Regions from separate parts of the Brevibacillus sp. FSL K6-6036 genome, predicted to be linked through region 1. Evidence: riboswitches for the same ligand, from Rfam matches in the RefSeq annotation. Region 1 holds a riboswitch; the other holds the start of a gene.
The links. A riboswitch is a leader RNA that binds a small molecule or an ion and turns the genes downstream of it on or off. The one in region 1 is predicted to bind cobalamin.
Positions count from the first base shown of each region.

Region 2: linked by a shared signal. The riboswitch ahead of NST37_RS20840 (energy-coupling factor ABC transporter permease) and the one ahead of cobO (cob(I)yrinic acid a,c-diamide adenosyltransferase) in region 1 are both predicted to bind cobalamin.

Region 1 covers NZ_CP150173.1:1,227,973-1,231,375, forward strand. The annotation lists gene NST37_RS06300 (ABC transporter substrate-binding protein) at 1-413, opposite strand, end outside; gene NST37_RS06305 (M15 family metallopeptidase) at 483-1,190, opposite strand; cobalamin riboswitch at 1,369-1,589, shown strand; gene cobO (cob(I)yrinic acid a,c-diamide adenosyltransferase) at 1,812-2,360, shown strand; gene cobD (threonine-phosphate decarboxylase CobD) at 2,360-3,403, shown strand, end outside.
Region 2 covers NZ_CP150173.1:4,198,064-4,201,466, forward strand. The annotation lists gene cbiQ (cobalt ECF transporter T component CbiQ) at 1-520, opposite strand, end outside; gene NST37_RS20835 (energy-coupling factor ABC transporter substrate-binding protein) at 517-801, opposite strand; gene NST37_RS20840 (energy-coupling factor ABC transporter permease) at 805-1,563, opposite strand; cobalamin riboswitch at 1,703-1,896, opposite strand; one part of gene NST37_RS20845 (IS1182 family transposase) at 2,069-2,859, opposite strand; one part of gene NST37_RS20845 (IS1182 family transposase) at 2,859-3,399, opposite strand.

The DNA.
Region 1 (3,403 bases):
GTGAACTTGACGGCTTCTGCCGTGACCGGAGTACCGTCGGCAAACTTATGTCCTTCTTCCAGTGTAAAGGTCCAGGTAAGGCCGTCTTCGCTCACTTTCCATTCCTTGGCGAGACCGGGCTTGACCTCTGTGGACTCCCCGTCGTATTCGACGAGACGTTCGTAGGTGGGATAAGTGATTTTCCATGCGGCGTTGTCAAAGGTGACGGCGGGATCGAGCGTGCCTTGATCCGCGTTGATCGCGACGAACAGTGTGTCTGCTGACGTCTTCGGTGCGGTCGGCTCGGTTTTTGCCGGCGATTCCGGCGAGTTGTTCTGAGCTTGAGGCTGGTTCGCCGGTGTGCCGCAAGCGGCAACGAGCATGGAAACAGCGAGAACCAGGCTGGTGAGGACGAATGACCATCTGCGCTTCAAAGAGATCAACCCCCAACATTTTGTTATAAATTTAATATATTTTTAATATATTGCAAAAATTGAGGTTATTCAACTATTTTCGCTATCAATTTCCAAGATTCCCCCGTACATGGCTTGTCCAGTAGTTTGCCGTGCCCAGGAAAGCGTGCCGTATTCGTAATGCCACCACTCTTTGGGGTAATTGACGAAACCGGCCTCGGTCATCAGGTGATACAGAAGACGTCTGTTGGCGCGGATCGTTTTCGCCTGTTCATCAGGGCTGAGAGCGTTTTCATAGAATCGGGTAGAGGCCCGTTCGCTGAAATCGTCAAACTCTGTTCCCATGTCGAGCCACCCATCGGGGCCTTCGATCGTCAGGTCTACTGCTCCACCGGACAAATGGGGCGATGGCTTTTGCACATCCTTGCTGGGGACGGCGACAAATTTGCTCAGTTCGGCCTGAAGCGCCTCGCCTTCTTCCCAGCCCTGCTTGAGCAGTGTTTGCTTGAATCTTTCATAGAGAGAGCCTTGCACCTGGTAGGAGCGCCAGCCGTCAAATACGACGAAGCGATGGCCGTCGGGCAAGCGTTCGGCTGCTTGGACCAGGCGGAGAGCGGCGCTTTTTCGCAAGTACGCTTCGGGAGTGGTTCCGTCGTAGCCTTGCTTGTAGTACATCGGCCAGACCGTAATTTTTTCGGACAAGCTGGAGAGGGGGAGCATTGCTTCGCCGCATTCTTCAAGGAGAGGCTGTACGTAGAGATGTGGCCGCTCCGGAGGAATTGGGAGATCCTGTTTCATCTGGACCACCTCCTGTGTGTGGATATGTTTTCCATCATCCTAGCAAAGAACAAAACTTTAGTAAACTGCATTTAATTTTCATTTGTTGAATAAAACTCGATGATCAGCTTGTTCTTTCTATCCGTGCCCACTTTTGTTATGATGATAGCAAGCGCCAGTCTTTGGCTGGCTGAACATTTCCATATCGCGCAAACAGGTCTTTGCTTCCTGCACGGTGCACGCCGCGGGAAGCGAAGTTAAAAGGGAAGTTTGGTGAAAATCCAACGCGGTCCCGCCACTGTAAGAGAGGAGTTTTCCTTCAAGGCATTTTGCCATCCACTGCCCCGGGTCGGGGACGGGAAGGAGAAGGAAAGCAGCGATTCTCGAGCCAGGAGACCTGCCTGTCTTGCCTGAGCACTGATTTCCTTCGGGTCAAAGGAAGAGGTGGATCGTTGTAGCGAACTGTCCGCGCTTTGTCTCCCTTTGTTTTCCAAAGGGAACAAGGCGTTTTTTTATACTTTTCGGAAGGTTGGCGTGTACTCCCCTGGAAAAGCAGGCGGCAGTTTCGCGTTTCACCCGGAGATTTGCCCGAGTGGCTTTGTATGTTCAAAAGGATTGCGCAGAACGAAGGAGGGGCTGTTGATGAGCAAGGCCGACAACAAGCGAGGGCTGCTGCTGGTCTATACAGGAGACGGAAAAGGCAAGACGACAGCGGCGTTAGGCTTGGCTGTACGTGCAACCGGCAGAGGAAAACGGGTTTTAATGATCCAGTTTATCAAGTCTCCGGAACGCACCTATGGCGAGAAGATTATTTTCGACCGTCTCGGAATCGAAATGGTGCAGATGGGCGTCGGCTTTACCTGGACCAAAACACCGGAGGAGCACCGCAGCGCCCTTGAAAAGGCGTGGAGCTTTGCCCGCGAAAAGGTGCTTGGCGGCGAGTACGATGTGGTGATCCTGGACGAATTGAACAATGCCCTGGCAATTGATCGTTTTCCGATTGACGATGTGCTCCCGCTGGCTGACGTGCTGGATACGGTCCAAAACAGGCCGCGCCACGTCCATCTGGTCATTACCGGCCGCAATGCGCAGCCCGCGATCATCGAGATGGCCGATCTTGTGACGGAGATGAAGCCGGTCAAGCACTACTATGACGAAGGCATTCCCGCTGTACTCGGAGTTGAGTACTGATGGGGCTGCTGGAGACCTACGGCCACGGCGGGGATCTGGTGACGGCTGCAGAGCGCTTTGGCGTATCGGCCGAGGCGTTCCTTGATTACAGCGCCAATATAAATCCGCTCGGTCCTCCGGCAAGGGTCCTGGAAGCGCTGGGGAGGTCGCTTACCGCCGTTATCCGCTATCCTGATCCCGGCCATCGAGCTTTCAAGCGGGCATTGGCTGCCCGGCTGCGTCTGCCGGAAGACGCCCTTTTGCCGGCAAATGGAGCGGCGGAAGCGATGGCGCTGGCCGTGCTCGCTCTGCAGCCGGAAAGCGCAGGTGTGGTGACGCCGTGCTTTTCCGAATATGCCCAACTTTCCCGCCAATTCGGCGCTCGCGTCGTGGAATGCGCGGGACGGGAAGAAAACGGCTTCAAGCCAGACGCGCGGGAGCTGTATCGGCTCTTTCGGGAGACGCAGCTCGTGTTCATCGGTTCTCCGAACAATCCGACCGGTCTATTGTATGAACCAGACGAGCTTTTGCAAATGGCCGAATGGACAAATGAAACCGGTACCCATTTGATTGTCGATGAAGCTTTTCTCGATTTTGCGGCTCGGGAGAAGCAGTTTACACTTGCGGATCGGCTAGGACATTTTCCGCGCGTCCTGTTGATACGCTCCATGACCAAAATGTTCGCTATCCCGGGGCTTCGGCTCGGTTATGCGATCGGTCACCCCGCACTGATCGAGAGGATGAGGAGCAAACAGGTGAGCTGGAGCGTCAACGGCTTGGCCTTGCTTGCGGGAGAGTTGTGTTTGCAGGAAGCGGATTATGAAGAAGAGACGAGGCGCCTCATCGCTGCAGAACGCCGCTTTTTGCTGGACGGACTGCAGTCGGGGCTGGGCTGGCAGGTATGGACGGGAGAGGCCAACTTTTTGCTCGTTCGCTCCCCGGAATGGACAGACGCGACGGCGCTGCAGGAGGAAATGGGCAAACGGGGCATTCTGATCCGCAACTGCGCCATGTATCCGGGACTGACCGCCCGCGATTTTCGCATCGCCGTTCGCTCGCGGGCC
Region 2 (3,403 bases), 2.2 Mb from region 1:
TCTCCAGAAGAACGAAGACAAAACGGTACATGATCATCATCAGATCAGTCAGAATGGAGGGGATGCCGATCCGGCGGAACACTTGCAAAACCTCGGCAAAGGGAACTGTAAAAAGAATAAAGGAAAAGCAGGAGAGCGCCGCCAGCGAGCGGGCGGCCAGGCTCATGGCCCTGGACAGCCCCTCTGCCGTCACATAGACAACCCAGCTTCCCAACTGCCAGGATGCGATTGCATTGTCATCCCGTGTCCATTCCGCCAGTCTGGATGCCTCCAGGAGCAGCGCCGGGCTTCCGGCGAGCAGGAAGGCGACGGAGGCAGCCACCACGACAAAATAGATCCGCCATGGAGTGCGGGCATAGACGACGATCCAGACGCTCATCCAGACGAACAGAATGCCCTGGACAAGCGGATGGCTGATCAGTGCCAACAGCAGCATGGCCAGCGAAAAGAGCAGCTTCTGTTCGGGCGGCAGCCTCTTCAGCCTGTTTTCGTAAGCGAGGGAGTCGATCCGTCCAATCATTCTTGCCTGTTTTTCAGGCGGCCCCGGTACAAGCCGATGGCATACCCGATCACGCCTGCTCCCAGAGCAGCCTGCAGGGCGAACAAGAGGCTTTCTGTCTCACCGCCGGGAGGTTCGAGCAAAGGCTGAAACCACGGCTCGTAGTCAGGAGCCACCTCCATGATCGCTTCCTCTGCCGCTCCATCGGCTCCGCCGAATTCCGAATCTTTTACGACCAGCAATGGCACCACCGCCAGTACCGCTGCCGCCAAAATGAGCAGCCAGTTCGTCCAACGCTTCATCTCTTACCCCTCCCTTTTCAGCAGCTTCAGCTGCGACAATTCTTGCGCGTTGTAGGCTTGAAGCCAATTCCACACGAGCACCGTCAGCAGTCCCTCGCTGATCGCCAGCGGCACCTGCGTCAAGGCAAATATCCCCGCAAACTTGACAAAGGAAGCCATAATCCCGCCAGAAGCAGCCGGGAATGCCAGCGCCAGTTGAACGGAAGTGACCAGATAGGTGCTGAGGTCAGCCAGCGCTGCCGCGAGAAAAATGCCGAGCTTCTGGCCACCTTTCTTTCTGGCCACCAGCCGATACACGCCATATGCGACGAACGGGCCAACAACCGCCATGGAAAACGCATTGGCGCCGAGTGTCGTCAAGCCCCCATGCGCGAGCAGCAGCGCCTGAAACAAGAGCACCAGACTGCCCAGTACAGACATGACCAGCGGACCAAACAAGATCGCGCCCAGCCCTGTTCCTGTGGGATGGGAGCTGCTGCCTGTCACGGACGGAATTTTCAGCGCGGACAGGACAAATGCAAAGGCTCCCGCTACCCCTAAAAGCAGCTTGAATTCGGGCTTCTCTTTGACAATGCGTTGAACCTGACGCAAGCCGAGGAAAAAGAAGGGCAGAAAAACAGCCCACCAAAACAGCGACCACCCTGCCGGCAAATACCCTTCCATAATATGCATGGCATGTCCGGTTTGTGGCGTATTGAACAGCAAGTAAACAAGAAATCCTGTTATCAGAAGACCACTGGCAACGGTGCGTCTACCCCTCATTCAGCAACACTCCTTACTCTGATTCTCTAAAGAACACACGCAAAAAAGCTCACCCGATTTGGATGAGCTTGGCACACGGCAACTAACGATACTGCGAACAGTCGTTTCGTTTGGGCTCACCTCTCCTTTCCTCGAAGGCTCATGGGTGTGGCAGCAAGGTAGGTCTCCTGGCTTCCGGATCAATACGCTCTTTTGCCTTCCCCGTCAAATCGACAAGTGGCTTTCGAAAAAAGAGCATTCCCCTGGTTACAGTGGCGGGACCGCTCGGGAGTTTCACCCGATTCCCTGTTACCCCTTACTATTCATAAGGGCACCTTGCTGCATTTTATTCTTTTCCAAAAATTCGCAGATGATTGTCTATTATATACGATGGGTTGCAAAAGAAAAAGGAGAACGTGCCAGTTCTCCCTCAGGCTGTCGAGAAACCCCACAATATGTTGGAGTTTCTTCTTTCATAACAATAAAATTGAGCACGAAGTGCTGGAAGTCTTAGATAGCACCACACCTAACATGCCTTTGCAAGGTGGAGTGCTATCTTTTTTATATTTTGAACGGTTGCTGTCAGCAACGCTTGCTCTTGGACATTTTCACGTCCGCGCAACCTACAATAGCGAAGTCCATGCAGTTCTTTGGCATCTGCAAAACTTCGCTCTATCGTTTGGTATCTCAACCTGTATAGGTATTTTCCTGACTTACTTAAGCGGTTCTGTCGAACCCATTCTTTACTCTCTTCCCATACATGCCTGGTTATCACCTTTTGGTGATTTTTTGACCGTGTACACATAGTGAGCATCGGACATGCCTTACATATTTCTTTATTTGACTTATACATTCTGTATCCGTTACGGTCAGTTGTCGAATAAGCAAGCTCATGTTTTTGGGGGCAAATATAGACATTCTTTTCGGGATCATATTTAAACCGCCATTTGGCGATAAGGCCTTTAACAGGTGAAAAAGCTCGATGGCCAATGACGGCAAAGATATTTAGATCGTGCAGAGCCTTGCAGATTGGAGTAGTTAAATAGCCAGCATCCAATGCAACGGCTTCAATGGTATCTGTAAACCCAAACTTCTCAATTTGGTGTTGTAGCCGATCTACATAAGGAACAGAATCATGAACGTTACCCGCAGTCACGTGTACATCAGTTATGATATTGTACTTATGATCGACTGTCCGATGATCGAGATAGAAAAAGCCTTCAGGCTTTCCGTCACGAACCATGTAACCACTGTCCGGATCAGTAGTACTCACCTTGATTTCCTTTTCTTCCTTCACATCCTCTCTAGGCTTCAATCCTTTTTTCCGTGTGCTTCACGGTCTTCATTAATGGCTGCTTCTAAATCACTAAGGTAGGCTCGACTAGATTTTTCAATAACATGCTTCTTAAATTTACGTTTGTTCGCATTTGCTTTCAGATGAGTGGAATCACTTATCAAAACACGTCCGCCAACCATGCGATGTTGGATAGCAAGGCGAACGATTTCATCAAAAATCTCTTGGAAAACATTTGTGTTTTTAAAACGAGTTCGACGATTCCAACTGATGGTAGTGTGGTCTGGAACTCGATCTGTTAGTGAAAGGCCAAGAAACCAGCGGTAAGCGATATTCGTCTGAATTTCCTTTTCGAGTTGTCTTTCTGACCGGATACCGTAAAGGTATCCAATGAAAATCATTTTAAATAAAACCACCGGATCAATGGCTGGTCTACCGTTATCTTCACAATAGTATTGGCGTACTTTTTCTCGGATGAAAGAGAAGTCTACATGCTTTTGAATAACTCGTAGCAAATGGTCCTCCGGGACCAACTCATCAAGGCATACAAATTCATATTGCATTTGT